2 regions of the Cryobacterium sp. TMT2-14 genome follow, and region 2 is predicted to be linked to the other one. Evidence: riboswitches for the same ligand, from Rfam matches in the RefSeq annotation. Region 2 holds a riboswitch; the other holds the start of a gene.
What was found. Region 2 has a riboswitch for thiamine pyrophosphate ahead of E3O28_RS14645 (ECF transporter S component). Riboswitches for the same ligand answer to the same signal wherever they lie in the genome.
Positions count from the first base shown of each region.

Region 1 (8,005 bases), on a different contig from region 2:
CTGGGGCTGGTGTGCAGGCCGCCGCGCTGCCACAGGCCGGCAAAATGCTGGATCGGTCCGTGGCCAGAGCCGACCTGCAGGTCGCCAGAGTGGGCGATGCTCTCGCTCAACCATAGTTTCGCCTCGGCTACCGCGTCCCCCCAATCTGCCAGGCTCGGCCCCGCCGTGCCGGCCCGAGCCGCTACCCGGGTCGCAACTGCGGAGGAGAAAGAACACCCGGTTCCGTGGGTGTTCGGGGTGTCGATCCGCAGCCCGGGAAACTCCCGCACGGTGTGGGCGCCGACGAGGGCGTCTGGTACGAGGTCACCGGCGAGGTGTCCGCCCTTGGCCAGCACGAGGACCCCGTACGTCTCGGCGACGTGCTGCGCCTGGCGCAGCACCGCCGACCAGCTCGTCGCCACAGGAACACCGACAAGGATGGCCAGCTCCGGGATGTTGGGCGTCACCAGGTGCACGACGCTCAGCAGATCGCGGAGAGCCTCCTCAGCACCCTCGGTGAGCAGGCGGTCGCCGCTAGTGGCGATCATCACCGGGTCGAGCACCACGAGCCTGGGCTTCACTTGGCCGAGCCACTCGCTCACGGTGCGGGTGACGTGAACGTCGGCCAGCATCCCGATCTTGACGGCATCGATGTCGACGTCGTCGCTCACGGCGTGCAGCTGCTCGCGCAGGAAGGAGACCGGCGGCACGTGCACCGAGCGCACACCGTGGGTGTTCTGCGCGACCAGTGCGGTCACCACAGCCATACCGTAGCCCCCGTTCGCCGCAATGCTTTTGAGGTCGGCCTGAATGCCCGCTCCGCCGGTCGGGTCGGTACCAGCAATGCTCAGCACGCGGGCAATGCGGGGGGATGCGCCGGTCATGCCGTCACGCCCCACGCGGCTCGCAACTCGCGGGCCGCCTGCTCCGGATGCGGTGCCGCACAAATCGCCGACACCACGGCGACGCCCGCCGCTCCGCACTCACGGAGGGCGGCCAGGTCGCGCAGGCCGACCCCGCCGATGGCCACGCTCGGCAGCGTGCTGACCCCGACCAGGCGTGCGAACTCGGCCAGCCCCAGGGCAGGGGGCGCGTCACTCTTGGTGCGTGTGGCGTGCAGTGCGCCAATGCCGACGTAGTCGATCAGGGCAGGATCCTCGGCCGCGCGGCGCAGCTGGGCATCCGTCGATGCGCTGAGCCCGATCACCGCGTCACCCCCGATGAGGTCGCGCACCGCGCCGACGGGCAGGTCGGATTGCCCGACGTGCACCCCGATCAGCCGGTGCCCGGCGGCACGGGCGGCCAGGAACACGTCGACCCTGTCGTTCACGATCAGCGCCACGGTGTCGGGCAGCACATCCGCGATGCGCAGCACGGTGTCGAGGAACTCCCGCCCGGCGGTCTCCTTCTCACGCACCTGCACGGCGCTCACGCCTCCGGCAACGGCGTGCCGCACCACGTCCACGATGCTGCGCCCGGCCGCCGCGGCCTGCCCCGAGTCTGTCACCAGGTACAGCGACAGGTCGAGGATCATCGGAGCACCGCCCGGCGTGCGATGTCCTGCGCGTTGACGGTGGCTAGGGCGTCCACAAAGGCGACAGCGAAGCTGCCCGGACCGGCGGCGGACTCTGCCGCGAGCTCGGCCGCGACGGTGTACACCGTGGCCGCGGCCACCGTGGTGAAGAACCTGTCGGCGTCGACCGCGGCGAACGCGGCCATGACCGCGCCGAGGGCGCAGCCCCCGCCGGTGACGCGGGTGAGCAGCGGATGCCCGTTGTCGATGTGCACCAACTCACGGCCATCCGTGATGATGTCGACCGGCCCGGAGACGGCGATCACCCCACCGGTCATCCCGGCCAGCGCGTGCGCCGCGGCCAGGGCGGCATCCACCTCGTCGGATGAATCCACCCCGCGGCCGCCGGATCCGGCGCCCGCCAACGCGATTATCTCGGACGCGTTTCCGCGCACCACCGTGGGTCCCAGGTCGCGAAGGGCGAAGGCCAGCGGCGTGCGCACCGGCAGGAAACCGACGGCAACGGGGTCGAGCACCCACGGTGTTCCAGCATCGTTCGCGGCTGTGACGGCCTCGACCATCGCGTCGCGTTGTTCGGCGGTGGGCGTGCCGAGATTGACGAGCAGCCCAGATGCGATCCGCGCGAACGCGCCCGCCTCGCCCGGAATGTCGACCATCGCGGGCGCCGCACCGAGCGACAGCAGCACGTTAGCGGTGAAGTTCACCACGACGCTATTGGTGAGGCACTGCACGAGGGGCGGGCGGGACCGCACCTCGTCAAGCGCTGAACAGGTGAATGAAATAAGTTCTTCTGGCGTGCGCATTTGCGCGACATCCCTTCGCTAGTACTAACTAGATCAGGTTCAACGGGTGTTATCTCAGCTCCAGGTGGAGCACCCCGTGTCACTTGGCTTATGAACCAGCGTATCGCAGCGCCTTCGTTCTAATTCATGGTTGGACGCGGCCAATATCTTGGCAACTGGCCGACGGAACGAGGCCATTGCGCGAGCGCACCAAGAGCTGGCCGAGCGTCTCGTATTCCATGGGCGGCGGATTTATCGTTAGTTGCGAGACACCGAGAATTAGATGACTGATGCTGCCCGGGGACGAGTCAGGACGCCGCACCCTGGTCTCAGAAGCTTCCCTACGGTCGGCCAGCCAGGATCGTGGCTACCTCGCTGTTGGCTTTGAAGTGAGCAAGCGCGTCAGCAGAGAGCAACCGGATGACGTAAACAATTCGGCGCCGTTCGCTCTCAGAACCGTTGAGGATGTTCTCGTGGTGAGCCACTCTGTTTCGGAGATCTCGCAGCGCGGCCAATGCGTCATTAAGCGGGTTTCTGTCGGTACCTGGTGGGAAGACTTTGTGGAGATGAGGAACCCAGATGGTTTTCTCGTGAGCGTCCACGAAGAGGTAGGTCCAGAAGCCATACATGAGTTCGGCGACGACCTTGCCGGGTATTGGCGGCGTGTGTGGTGACGTCGCTGCGTTGATCCGCGCCCGCTCGACGTTGCCTCGGGCGATCTTGTTTGTGACTTTAGCGCGCTGTGGCGGCGTTCTGTGATCGCTATTTGGCGCATTTAGCTATATGCCCGCGTCGCTCCGGAGCAGGTGTCAGTGTCTTGTATCCCATAGGTTTCGACGCGCGGAGATCGCAAGAGAGAAACAGCTAAGTGCATCCGCTGTGGTGACGTTCACGTTGAACATGTGGGACAGTCACTCGGCTGCCAGGGCAATCTGGCAGCATCCGATGAAGGTGACGGGTTCGGTGCTTCTTCCCGTCAGTGGGCAGAGCCTCAGCCAGGAAGAAATATTCACCGAGATCGCGAAAGCATGGGAGGCACAAGGTTTCGTCCGAAGCGATCGAGCATTAGGCACCGACATTTACACAGGCGATAGTCTGCAACTACGCATCCGCGGCACCAGCGAGGGCGTCTCCATCAGCGCAACGTCGGCCTGCAGCGGCCTACTCTAGCTGCCAGACATACAGCCACGACGCGGTTTCAGGTGTGTCGAGGAATAGGCTCCACGTTATGGCGTCGCAAATTGGAGTCACCCTCATGGTTCTTCGCGACCTAGGCGCGTCGTCGTATGGGCACCGCACGCGACCACGATTGCCCGGCTTGAGGCCATCCTTTCTCATGACGGCAACTCCCCGCCTCGTTGGCCTCATGGCGGTCAGCGCGCTAACCCTAACCGGATGCTCACAGCCGACATCGTTGACGACCGGGTCAGCCTCCACGGACGACGCCACCCCGGAGGTCGTCGCGCAAGTGCGGGCGGCCGACCTCGCGCGCGATATCGGCGGGGAGAGACCCGACGACATCGACGGCTGGGCGCGCGCTGCAGTCGCTCAAGCCATTAGCGACAGCGCGGACATCGAGCTGGTCGGCGTCGACACCCGGCAGTCGACCGACCTAAGCGAACCGTTCGGCAGCCTCGACTTCCGGGTTTTCGTGCCAGGGCTCAAGAACGCGTCCACGGGCGCACCTGGCCCCTTTTGCTTCCGAATCGAGTTCGACTACTACGGCAAGGTCGGCACATGGGAATCGTCTGACGGCATCGACCCGATCGGGTGCCCACCGGATGCCGCCATCGTGACGCCTCGCGTCGACGACAGCATCGTCCCTGTCGTGTCGGACACCGCGCGCGAGGTGGCATCGGCGGTGCTTCTCGCGCGAGTGCAGACTGGTTCGCCGGCGACGGTAGACGCGATCATCGGCGCGATTTCCGCGCAACTCACCACTCCGACCGGCGAGTTCGAGGTCGTCGCTCCGCCGCGGGTCGTCGTCCAGGTGAGCAGCGCCGGAGATCGGGTCGGCGTCGCGTTCGGTTCCGCCGAAGATTGCGTCCTGATCAAGAGCGAGAACGGGACGGTCGACGACGTCTACCCACCCCCGGTGACGCTGCAGCCAGGTGAATTAGGCTGCACGCCCGAGACGGCACTCACTGACCCTGACCAATTGCGATCGCCGCACTGACGTGAGAGTCAGCCACGCCGAGACCATAAGCTCTTGCCCGTAAGACGGTCCTCTTGCGGAACTCCGCACGGATCCGTGGATTGCCCGGCCGCATGCACCGATCGCAGGTGACTCCGCATTAGGTGCTGGTCAGCGGTTTCTGATGATGCGTGCAAGCTCTTTCTCGAGGATGACGGTTGCCCAGGTGCTGTCGTTTCCGGGTGGTTCCATGAGTAGGTGAATGGCAAGGCCATCGAGAACGGCGTGCAAATGGCGCGCTCGTTCTACCAGTTCAGGGCCGCTGGGCCTGCAGGCCAACTTTTCGGCCAGTCGGAGGCAGCCGTTCCCCAGTTCTTCGTAAGCGCGATTTCTGATGGAAACAAGTTGCGGCAACGCAGGGCTTTCCGCAATCAGCGCGATATTGACCTCGAGTTCCGCGCGACTATCAGCGGTAAGAGGCAAGAAGTTTTTCAGGACCTCCAGCGCGTACTCCGCTGGGTTCGAGCCTTCACGAATAGCGAGAACGCGGTCGGTGGCGCGCTGCACCATGAGCTCGGCGGAGAACTGCAGGAGTTCAGCGCGGGTGGGGAAAACATGACGCAGGGAGCCGACCACCACGCCAGCCTGCTCGGCAACGGTGCGCACCGATACCGCGCTGATTCCTTGGTCGAGGATGATCTGCCACACCGCTTGAGCGAGCTGTACCTTGCGTGCGTCCCGGTCGATCGTTCTCGCCATAAATTGATATTAGTACGGGCGTGCTAGTTTGTTTTCAGGGCCTAGACGCATCGACTGGGGGATTTATGATCATTGCCATCATCGTCGCCTCCGAAATTGGCTTCTGGGTTTTGATCGCATTGGGTCTCGTCGCCCGATATATGCTGCGTCTGAAAAGGACCGGACTGACCTTGCTGGCGATGACGCCGGTGGTCGACGTCATCTTGCTCGTGGTCACGGCGATGGATCTGACATCGGGCGCGACGGCGACGGTCTTCCACGGGATCGCTGCGATCTACCTCGGCTTCTCCGTGGCTCACGGGCACAAGATGATCGCGTGGGCCGACCGCCATTTCGCCTATCGGTTCGCGAATGGGCCGCAGCCGATCAAGCTCTACGAGCGGGGTTATGCGGTCGAGTGTTGGAAAGACGTCGCGCGCACAGCGTTGGCTGTGGCCGTGGCTCTGGGGACCATTTGGCTGTTGACCGTGGTCGTCGATAACGAGCCCAGAACCAGCGCGATCAACGACCTCAACAGCATTTTCCTCCTGGTCGTTGCGATCGAAGTGTTGTGGGCCCTCGGGTATACCCTCTGGCCGAAGAAGCGACCGACATTGAGCCCATTGGTCGACGTGCACGCGAACGCCACATCCGGGCAGCAGTAGAAGCCGTGACTCTGCCGACAGCGCCTCCGGGGAGCGATCGACTGACTGTCACCAAGCTCGGTCGAGTCCTCATCTGGTCAGCCGGGGCGCTGGGCGTGCTTGAACTGATCGTTTTACTGACTCTCTCAACCGACGGGATTCGTCAATCCTCGGATCCCGGGTCACCGATCACCCCTCTGTGGGTCGTGCTCGTGCCTCCCTTGGTCGCAATTGCCCTGACACGTGCACTGCCGTGGAGCGCTCCAGCGCTCGAACCTACGGTTTCTAATGCTCGTGCGATTCGACGCAGCGGCATGGCGCTCCTGGTATGCGCGGTCCTCTTTCCCCTGGTCATTGGCATCACGGAAATTGACGACTCGGCCGAGTACTTTCCAGCCAAAGTAGTCATTCTGGACGGGATACCCGCAGCATTGGTGTGGAGATCTTGACGCAATATCAAGATTGCCCGCCCCCGCATGGCCTGGCAGTGGTGGGCGCCGATTGTTCTCATTGTGGTCTGGACAATCCTCTCGCAAGCGAGCCCCTGGATAGCGGTCCCTACTTTTCAAGGCGTGGACCTGGGCTACCTAATCGTTGGCGCAACGCTGACCGCGCTTACCGCTGGCGTGGGCGAGGAACTGTTTTACCGGTACTGGTTGCAGACACGGGCGGAAGCGCTCCTCGGACGCTGGGGCGGCGTCGTTCTGGCATCGTTTGCTTTCGCGATCATGCACCTTGGAGGAGACCGACAAGGCAACGGGCTTCTTGTCGAGATTGCGGCCGTCATCATCGTTCAGGGCTCCTTCGGCATCATGCCACGAGCTGGCGAAGCAACGTCTAACCGGGTACCCGAAATGACGCACTGAGCGTTCCCTCCTGACACCCAACCTGAAAGGCGGGAATAGGTGTGTTCTTGACCCGAAGCCTGCTGATGACTAAGCGCTTGGGTTGCCGATTCGTTCCATCCATGTCTCGGGGATACCCAAAGCGGTGAACCCTGATTTGGAATACAACCCGTGCGCATCGTTGGTCGAGAGAGCGATGCGCCGCAGACCAAGCGGCTCGAACTCTTCCAAGACTCCCTTGATGAGGACAGCGCCAATGCCGCGGTCTCGAACCTGGGGGTCGACGAACACATCGCAAAGCCATGCAAAAGTCACTCCATCCGTGATGACCCGCGCGTAGGCGACTTGCTTGTTCGATTCGGTGTCGTAGACGCCGAAGTTTCGTGAGCCGTCTATGGCTGCATCGTGCCGGGCACGTGACCTCCCTGGCGCCCAATAGGACTGTTCGCTGATCCAGCGGTGCACTTGGTCACGGTCTATATCGGCAACGTCGGCTGAGAACCTATAGTTCGAATCCATCCGCCCATCTAATCGGTCTTGGGCGGACTGCGCCCGACCAATCGCCGTAATGCAAGGAGTATGCCCGCCCGTCGTTCCTGCAATCATTCAATTAGGCGGAGGGTCGTCGCCAGAGTCTCGCGGAGATGCCGGCGCTGAGAGCGACGAAGACGGCGGCTGCCGCAGCTGTGGTGAGGAAAGTTGAACTCACGTTCCAGCTCTCGACGAGGAAGCCGCTGAGCGCGCTCCCGGCCGCAGCACCGACGTTGTGAGCGGTGTTCACCCACGTTGTTGACTCGGTCTGTCGGGTCGTCCCACCAAAATCGTTGGCTGCAAAATACGCCACGATCATGACCGGGGAAAGGAAAAGTCCAGCGGCCGAAATGACCAGTCCCAGGGAGATCGTCGACGTTGCGAGGCCAGCACCGGCAGAGGCCATGATGAACAATATCGCCAGGATCACGAGTTGGCGCTGCGAGGACACCGTGATCTGAAGAGCGCCATAGGCAAGGCCTCCAACGGCGCTGCCGGCCGCGAACAGGGCGAGGACAACCCCCACCGCCGCGGCATTACCGAGGGTGGCAATCATGGCCGGGACCGCAACGTAGATGGTGCCGACCACGAGGCCGACTGCCAGCACCGGCAGGAGCAGCGCGATGAATCGCGGTTCTGTGAGCAGGGGCGCAGCGCTGGCTGCGTCCCTGCGTGACGCGTCGACCGGGGTCGCGGCCATCGCGGGGGAAGACATCATCAGTGCTGTCCCGACCAGAATCAGTGCGGCAGGGATGAGTAGGGCGGTACTCGGCTCGATGATGACCAAGAGCAGGCCGGACAAGGCGGGGCCGACAAGG
Region 1 covers NZ_SOFV01000009.1:457,780-465,784, reverse strand. Annotated here, with positions in the region: gene E3O28_RS04650 (bifunctional hydroxymethylpyrimidine kinase/phosphomethylpyrimidine kinase) at 1-863, opposite strand, end outside; gene thiE (thiamine phosphate synthase) at 860-1,513, opposite strand; gene thiM (hydroxyethylthiazole kinase) at 1,510-2,316, opposite strand; TPP riboswitch at 2,310-2,403, opposite strand; gene E3O28_RS04635 (hypothetical protein) at 2,685-2,969, shown strand; gene E3O28_RS04630 (hypothetical protein) at 3,175-3,465, shown strand; gene E3O28_RS04625 (hypothetical protein) at 3,710-4,471, shown strand; gene E3O28_RS04620 (TetR/AcrR family transcriptional regulator) at 4,601-5,188, opposite strand; gene E3O28_RS04615 (hypothetical protein) at 5,254-5,832, shown strand; gene E3O28_RS04610 (CPBP family intramembrane glutamic endopeptidase) at 6,384-6,677, shown strand; gene E3O28_RS04605 (GNAT family N-acetyltransferase) at 6,747-7,175, opposite strand; gene E3O28_RS04600 (MFS transporter) at 7,267-8,005, opposite strand, start outside.
Region 1: it holds a riboswitch for thiamine pyrophosphate, as region 2 does, so the genes downstream of both, thiM (hydroxyethylthiazole kinase) here and E3O28_RS14645 (ECF transporter S component) in region 2, are expected to answer to the same signal.

Region 2 (8,005 bases):
AGTCGATGGTGAGGATGAGCACGCCCGCCAGCAGCAGCGCGGCGGCCAGCTTCGCGACCGGGTTGATCCGGAAGATGGCCTGGGTTCCCCGGGCAGGCGTCAGCACGCTCACCGGGACACCGCCGCCCGCGGCGTGACGCTGCGGCCGGCCCGCCCGGTCAGATGGTACTCCCGGTCAGCCAGGGCGACCACGAAGTCGGTGTCGTGCGAGACGGCGACCACCGCGGTGCCCTCCCGCAGGAGTTCGTCGAGCAGGGCCACGATCTCCCGCCAGGTGCGCAGGTCCTGGCCGAAGGTGGGCTCGTCGAGCATGAGCAGTCGTGGCTGGGTGGCCAGCACGGTGCCCACCGACAGCCGACGTTTCTCTCCGCCGGAGAGGGTGAACGGGTTCGCCTCGGCCAGGTGGTCCAGGCGCAGGCGCTGCAGCACCTCGTCGACCCGGGCATTGATGTTCGCCTCCGGCCGTTTGAGGGCGCGCGGCCCTACGGCGAGTTCGGCCCGCACGGTGGCGGCCACGAACTGGTGCTCCGGGCTCTGGAACACGGTGCCGATGCGGGTGAGCAGCTGGCGGGACTTCCAGCGGATCGGTTCCTCGTCGGCCCCGCCGGCGAACTCCGGGCTCGCGAGAACCGCTCCCCCGGCCGGTTTCAGCAGGCCGGCGAGGGTGAGCATCAGGGTCGATTTGCCGGCGCCGTTCGGTCCGGTGACTGCCAGAGCGGTGCCGGCGTGCACCGTGAGGTCGATGTCCCGGGCGAGCACGCCGGCGCGCGTGCGCGCGACCGCGAGGCCGGGCGTGCGGAGCAGAGGGACCGAGCCGGGCGCCGACGCCGAGCTGGTCTCGCGCCGCGATGCAGTCAGGCCGTTGCCCCGCCCGGGCACCCAGACACCCGCGGCCGCGAGCCGTTCCCCCTGCCTGGTCAGCACGTCGTCGGGATGGCCGTCGGCCAGCACTCCCCCGGCCGCGTCGAGCACGATCACCCGGTTCACAAGGTTCTGCCAGACGGCGACCCGATGTTCGATCACGATGAACGTCGCCGCGGAGTTCTCGAGCACGCGGGCAACGGAATCGCGCACATCCAGCACGCTTCCAGGGTCGAGATTCGCTGTGGGTTCGTCGAGCAGCAGCAGCCCCGGCCGCATCGCCAGCACCCCAGCGAGGGCGAGGCGCTGCTTCTGTCCACCCGACAGCGACGACGTCGGATGGCTGAGCGGCAGGTTCAGGCCGACCATGTCCAGGGCGTCGCTCACCCGGCGCCAGATCTCTTCGCGGGGCACCCCCAGGTTCTCGCAGCCGAAGGCGACGTCGTCGCCCACCCGCGCCAGGATCACCTGGGAGTCAGGGTCCTGCAGCAGCAGCCCGGCCTGGCCGCGCGCTGCGGTCGGCTCGGCGCCGTTTACAAGCAGCTGACCGCGCTGCTCGCCCTCCTCGTCGCCGCCGAGAACCCCGGCGAGGGCGTGCAGCAGAGTGGATTTGCCGGCCCCGGAGGCGCCGAGCAGCAGCACGCGCTCGCCCGGCTCGATTCTCAGGTCGAGGCCGTTGACGGCCCAGCCCCGCCGCCCGGCATGCCGCCATCCCCAGCCGCGGGCCACGACGGACGCTCCCGAGACGGATGCCGCTGCTGCCGGTGTCATCGCCGTCCCCCTAGACCTGGGTGCGGTTCGATCGCCCGGCGGCGAACCGCGACAGTGCCCCGGTGCGGGCGAGGCCACGCATGGCCAGCCAGGACAGCAGTCCGGCCACGACAATGCCGGAGACGATCGAGGAGGCGGTGTAGATGGTGATGAAGGGAACGGCCGATCCGGGGTACCAGAGCAACAGGTCGTTGACGGCGAGGGCAAGGCCGGCACCCGCGCCGGCGAGCAGGGCCACGACGAGGCGGTAGTTGGCGTAGAAGAACAGCGCGAAGACCAGCTCCGCGCCGAGACCCTGCACCAGGCCGGAGACCAGGATGGTGGCTCCCCAGGCGGTGCCGCCGACCAGAGTCGACACGACCGCCGCCAGCAGCTCGGTGTAGAGCGCGGCGCCGGGTTTGCGGATGATGAGGCCGCCGAGCACGCCGGCGAACAGCCATCCGCCGCCCAGGAGAGCCTGCAGGCCCGGCAGCAGCGGGGTGAGCAGGCCGCTGAGCGGGTTGTACGCCTGGTTCCAGACGACGAAGATGAGCCCGCTGGCCACGCCGATGACACTGGCGATGACGATGTCGACGACCCGCCACCGGAAGTTACGCGGCTGGCGGGACGTGGTGGAGGTGAGAAGAGTTGTTGTAGCGTGCACTGGTCGTGCCCTTTCCGTAGATGGTTCCAGGGCACGGGAACGAGAAAATTTGCCTCCCTGCGCTGGCATGATCCAGATCAGGTTCGACGGTCGAAGCTTCAGAAGCTTCCTCTCAGCCCGGTTGACCGGACTCCCGTGTTCGATTCAAGTATAGACCTCGGCCTAGACTCGCGGGATGGAGTCCTCGCCTCGCCCCCGCATCACTGTCGGGCGCGAATGACGTTCACCGTTCCCCTGATCCTCGCCGGGCTGTTGCTTCTGTTGCTGCGCCACTTCATTTTGCGGCGACGACGGATGCGACGCGGGCTACCCGTGCGCGGACCCTGGCACATCCCCCGCAGCTGGCGGGAAGGGCCGGGCTCCCGCCAGCGGCTGGGACGCTGGCGGTGTAACTGGCGCGGGCGGCGTTGACCGCCCGAACGCGGTACGCTCGACGTGGTGTGTCGGGAAGTCTGGTCGACAGCAATGTCCGTGTGCCACAAAATCCTGATTGACTGAGGCTCGTCCATGCCGAAACCACCACCTCTTCCTCCCACCCCGAAACTTAACGTCTTTCGCCGCAGCAGCTATCCCGAGTACCTGCACGTCTCGACGATCCTGCGCAAAGAGACCGTGGGCGGCGCTCTCCTGCTGGTGGCGACGGTTCTCGCGCTGACCCTGGCCAACACCGGGGCCTCCGATTTCTACTATGCGGTGCGGGACTTTCAGATCGGCTACGAGCCGTGGCACCTCAATCTGAGCCTCGGCGCGTGGGCCGCCGACGGACTCCTGGCGATCTTCTTCTTCATTGCCGGGCTCGAACTCAAGCGTGAGTTCGTCGCCGGCGATCTGCGCACCTTCAGCCGCGCGGTCGTCCCGGTCGCCGCGGCCGTCGGCGGCGTCATCGTTCCGGCTGTGATCTTCACCGCGATCGTGTTCAGCTCGGGGCCGGAAATGTTACGAGGCTGGGCCATCCCCACCGCCACCGACATCGCCTTCGCCGTGGCCGTGCTCGCCGTGATCGGCTCCAAACTGCCCAGCGCTCTGCGCATCTTCCTGCTGACCCTGGCCGTGGTCGACGACCTGCTCGCCATCGCCATCATCGCCTTCTTCTATTCCGGCGACCTCCAGCCTGTTCTGCTGCTGCTCGCCATCGTGCCGCTGAGCCTCTTCGCCTTTCTGGCGCATACGCACTCCTATCTGTTCGGCACCACCAGGTGGGCCGCGGGCGCCGTTCTGCTGCCGCTCGGCCTCGCCACCTGGGTTCTCGTGCACGGCTCCGGCATCCACGCCACGGTGGCCGGAGTGCTGCTCGGCTTCGCCGTGCCCGTGCTGCGCAGCCGACGTGGCGGCGGACCCGACGCCGGCCCGGGCCTGGCGCAGAACCTCGAGCACCGCATCCGCCCGCTCTCGGCCGGTTTCGCCGTGCCGGTGTTCGCATTCTTCTCCGCCGGGGTCACGATCGGCGGCGTGTCAGGCCTGACAACGGCCCTCACCGACCCGGTCGCGATCGGAATCGTCGTAGCCCTGGTGGTGGGCAAGCCGGTTGGCATCATGCTCGCCACCTGGCTGGTCACCAAGACCACCCGGGGCGCCCTTGACCCGGACCTGGCCTGGGTGGATGTGATCGGCGTCGCCATGCTCGCCGGTGTCGGCTTCACGGTGTCGCTGCTGATCAGCGAGCTGGCTTTCGGGCAGGGTAGTCCGCACGACGAACACGCCAAGGTGGCTATCCTGACCGGTTCGCTGCTGGCGGCACTACTCGCGACCGTGGTGCTGCGGAGCCGCAACCGGCACTACGGGCGCATCGCCGCCAAAGAGGCACTCGACGCCGACAACGACGGCGTCCCAGACGTGTTCGGGGCCGATCCGGCTCGCGACGAGCGGTTCGGCGGGCACTGACAGGGCCGGAGCGCACCCAGCCGCCCAACTCCCTCAGCCGGAGTGTCTGCTGGTCGTCACGGGCGGAACGCCGTGCCCGGCACCGAACCAATTCGACGGAGATTCATCGATCAACACCCGTTTTTGAGCCCAAACGCGCTGTTCAGGGCACAATCTCCGTCGAATTCGTTCAGGACGGATGTGCCGCAGGTCCGCGGACTCGAAAGACGCGGCGGTTAGAGCCTACGTTCATCCACCGCGTCGCTGTCCGCGGGAAAACGCGCGTCGGAATCGGGAACAAGCGCAACGGAGCCCGCGATCCGCGAACCCCCCTCAACCTCGGTTATGGAGACTCACTCATCGAGCTGGCCGGCGGGCACTGATAGCGCCGGAGCGCAGTCAGCAGCCCGACATCCTCAGTCGGAGTGGCTGGGCGACCGGGCGGCTGGGAGCCTGCGCTGCTAGCGTTTGAGCGCGCGGACTACGCGGGAGACCGCCTTGCCGGCCACCCAGAGGAACGGGATGCCGACCGCGAGCAACGAGATGACGTTGGGCTCGAAGCGCACCGTCGTGCCCGATTTGACGTAGGCGCCGATCGGCAGGGATGCCCCGCCGCCCCCGCCGCCGGACCCGCTGCCGGTGGCGGCGGAGTCACCCTCGCCACCGCCGAAGCCGTAGTAGACGAGAGCAACGGGAATCAGGGTGACGCCGTCCACCTGGACCGGATCACCGTAGGCCGACCTGACGCCGGCGGTACGAGAGATATCTGCGAGCTTCTCTGGAAGGCTAGTCATGGATTCAGGCTACCCCCTGTCTGGTTTGCGGTTGCCTGATCAGAGTGGGCCTGATCAGGGTGTGTCCGGATCCAGCAGCGACGCCGGGCGCACCGTGCCGCGCCCGAACCTTGCGGTGACCGAGTCCACGGCCCGTTCGGCTCCCCGCCAGTCGTCGTCGGGGTCCCAGAGACCGGTGCCAGTGCCGTCGCCACCGCTGAGCTGCTCAACGCGCACGCCGATGAGGCGCACCCGGATGCCGGAGGCCGCCAGAGCCTCGAAGCTGGCAGCCACCTCCTCGTAGATCCGGCGTCCGACGCTGGTCGGTTCCGACAGGGTGCGGGAGCGGGTGACGGTGCTGAAGTCGGTGTAGCGCACCTTGAGCACCACGCAGCGGCCGACGAGGCCTGCGCGGCGCAGCCGGGCAGCCACCGCAACGGACTGCCGCAGCAGTTCGCTACGGAGCCGGGCGACATCCGTCACGTCGTATTCGAAGGTGACCTCGTGGCCGACACTTTTCTCCTCGTGCTCCACCGTGACCACCCGAGGGTCCCTCCCCCAGGCAAGCTCGTGCAGCTTGCGGCCCGACGCGTCGCCCACGCACTTCTGCAACACCGCGAGCGGGGTGCGGGCGAGGTCACCGATCTGACGCAGGCCCTGCCCGAGAAGCGCCTGCTCGGTCGTGGCGCCGACCCCCCACAGGGTGCCGACGGGCAACGGATGCAGGAATGCGAGGGTCTCGTCGGCGGGGATCACGAGCAGGCCGTCGGGTTTCGCCCGGCCCGACGCCATCTTGGCGACGAACTTCGTGCTCGCCGCACCGACCGAGCAGGTGAGTCCGGTTTCGGCCTTGACCCGGGCCCGGATCTTTGCGCCGATCTCGGCCGGGGTGCCGTGCAGGCGCCGGGCACCCGCCACGTCGAGGAAGGCCTCGTCGATGCCCAGCTGCTCGACCAGCGGCGTGAACTCTTCGAAGATGCGCATCACCCGGTCGGAGTATTCCTTGTACCGCCCCATGTGCGGTTCGAGCACCACCGCCTCCGGGCAGCGCCGCAGGGCGAGCGCCATGGGCATGGCCGAATTGACGCCGTAGCGCCGGGCCACGTAGTTCGCCGCCGTGACCACCGAGCGCCCGGACCGGTGCCCCACGATCACCGGGCGGTGCACCAGTTCGGGGTGATCGAGAAGTTCGACTGACGCGAAGAACGCGTCCAGGTCGATGTGGAGCAGGGTCGCGGTGCTGTCGTCGACCGCGCCTGTCGAGACCGTGCGATCGCTGCCGTCCTGCCTGCTCATGCGTCCTGCCTGCTCATGCGTCCTGCCTGCTCATGGAGAGACCCTAACCCGGACCGGCGACAGGCCGCGACCGATTCCGCGACGGGAGAACGTAAACAGCGCCGGGGCGGAATGCACGGTGACGGAATGCACGGGGACTGATGCCGGTTGTAGCGTTGCAGGGGCATCCGTTCCACCCGTTCTACCGAGGGAGTCCCATGACGCATGACTGGCTTGCGCTGCAGAAACAGGCCGCCGAGGAGTTCGGGGCCCGCGTCGACATGATCACCGACTGGGCCGCCGCCACACCGGACACCGAGTGGACCGTGACCGAGTTGGTGCGCCACGTGGTGCTGGAACAGCAGTGGGTCCCCGCGCTGCTGCGCGGCCTCTCGGTGCTCGACGCCCGGCGCTCACTCACCCCGCTGGGCCCGGACCTCGCGAAGGAATGGGCCATCTACTCGGCGCTGGCGGCCGCAGCCTGGGCAACGACCCCGGCCGACGCACCGGTGACCCTGTCGTATGACACGGTAGCGGCATCCGACTACCTGCGCGAGCAGGTCTCCGACGTCACGATCCATTCCTGGGACCTGGCGCGGGCAACGGCCGCCGACGAGTCCCTCGACCCGGCCCTGATCGAGGCGGTCTGGACGGTGTTCGAGCCCCAGCGGGACACCCTCGAGGCCAGCGGCCTCTTCGCCTCCCCGATACCATCCGACGAGAACGCGCCCCTGCAGACGCGGCTGCTCGCCCTGACCGGCCGGGATCCGCGCCGGCCGTAGCCCGCGGGCTGCACCTGCCAGGCGTGGGGCTAGCGGCTCTCCTTTTCCGAGCCGGTAATGCGTTGGGCGATGTAGATCGAAACGATCGACACCAGCACCAGCACCAGCACCACGGCGATGACGTTGACGATCGGTGCCTGGCTGGGGCGAAACAGGTTGTCCAGAATCCAGATCGGCAGGGTCTTGATGCCCGCCCCCGCGGTGAAGGTCGTCACCGTCTGGTAGAGCGAACCGGAGCACGGTGATGATGTTATCGAGCGTCCAGGACCGTGTGGTGGTGCCCGTGAAGCTGTCGACCGTCCACAGAGAGGTGATCAGCGGGGCGGCGAGGGCAACGAGGGCAACGATGTAGATCAGGCCGAGCCAGAGCAGAGGGGTGGACAGCATCAGCGTCAGGCGAAGCCGCGGATGCCGGCTCAGCGTGATCGAACCCCGCCGGGCGAGCGTGTCCCGGTGCGGCGGCACCGGCATCCGTTGCCCCGGCGACGCCGTGTCACCCGTCATGATTCCTCCGATTCGGCTCGGCCGGATGGGGATGCCGCGCTAACCCTTGATCTCCTGCCAGGCGGTCGTCCAGTCGGAGTAGTCGGTGCACTTCACATCGGTGCGGCCGTCGAGGCAGTCCTCAATGGGAGTGGACCAGTACCAGATCTGCGCCGCGTACTCCTCGTCGCCGGCGTGGGAGATCTCGCACTGGTCGGGGCTCACCGTGAAGTCGCAGGGGCTCTGGTTGCCGCCCAGCCCGGAGCACCCGTCGCGGCCGTAGTCACTTACTTCGGAGATTGTCGCAACACGCCGCCCAGACCGGCTCCCAAACCGGCGTTTCCCCAAAAATCTCCGTAATACCGCGAGGACGGATGCGGGTGGCGCGCCCCATCACGGATGCCCGAAGCAGGCCCCGCAGCGAGCACCACTCCTCCTCCGCAATATGAGTTTGATCGGGTTATCCACTGGGCACTGACGGTCGCCGACCTGGGGCATCGAATGTCAGTGGGTACCCGTAACGTCTCCCTCATGAAGCCCATATATAGCGAGCAGTC
Region 2 covers NZ_SOFV01000042.1:64,497-72,501, reverse strand. Annotated here, with positions in the region: gene E3O28_RS14655 (energy-coupling factor transporter transmembrane component T) at 1-112, opposite strand, end outside; gene E3O28_RS14650 (ABC transporter ATP-binding protein) at 109-1,632, opposite strand; gene E3O28_RS14645 (ECF transporter S component) at 1,643-2,275, opposite strand; TPP riboswitch at 2,313-2,422, opposite strand; gene nhaA (Na+/H+ antiporter NhaA) at 2,783-4,156, shown strand; gene E3O28_RS14635 (hypothetical protein) at 4,597-4,929, opposite strand; gene E3O28_RS14630 (DNA polymerase IV) at 4,984-6,204, opposite strand; gene E3O28_RS14625 (TIGR03086 family metal-binding protein) at 6,402-6,965, shown strand; gene E3O28_RS14620 (hypothetical protein) at 6,995-7,180, opposite strand; gene E3O28_RS14615 (hypothetical protein) at 7,509-7,673, opposite strand.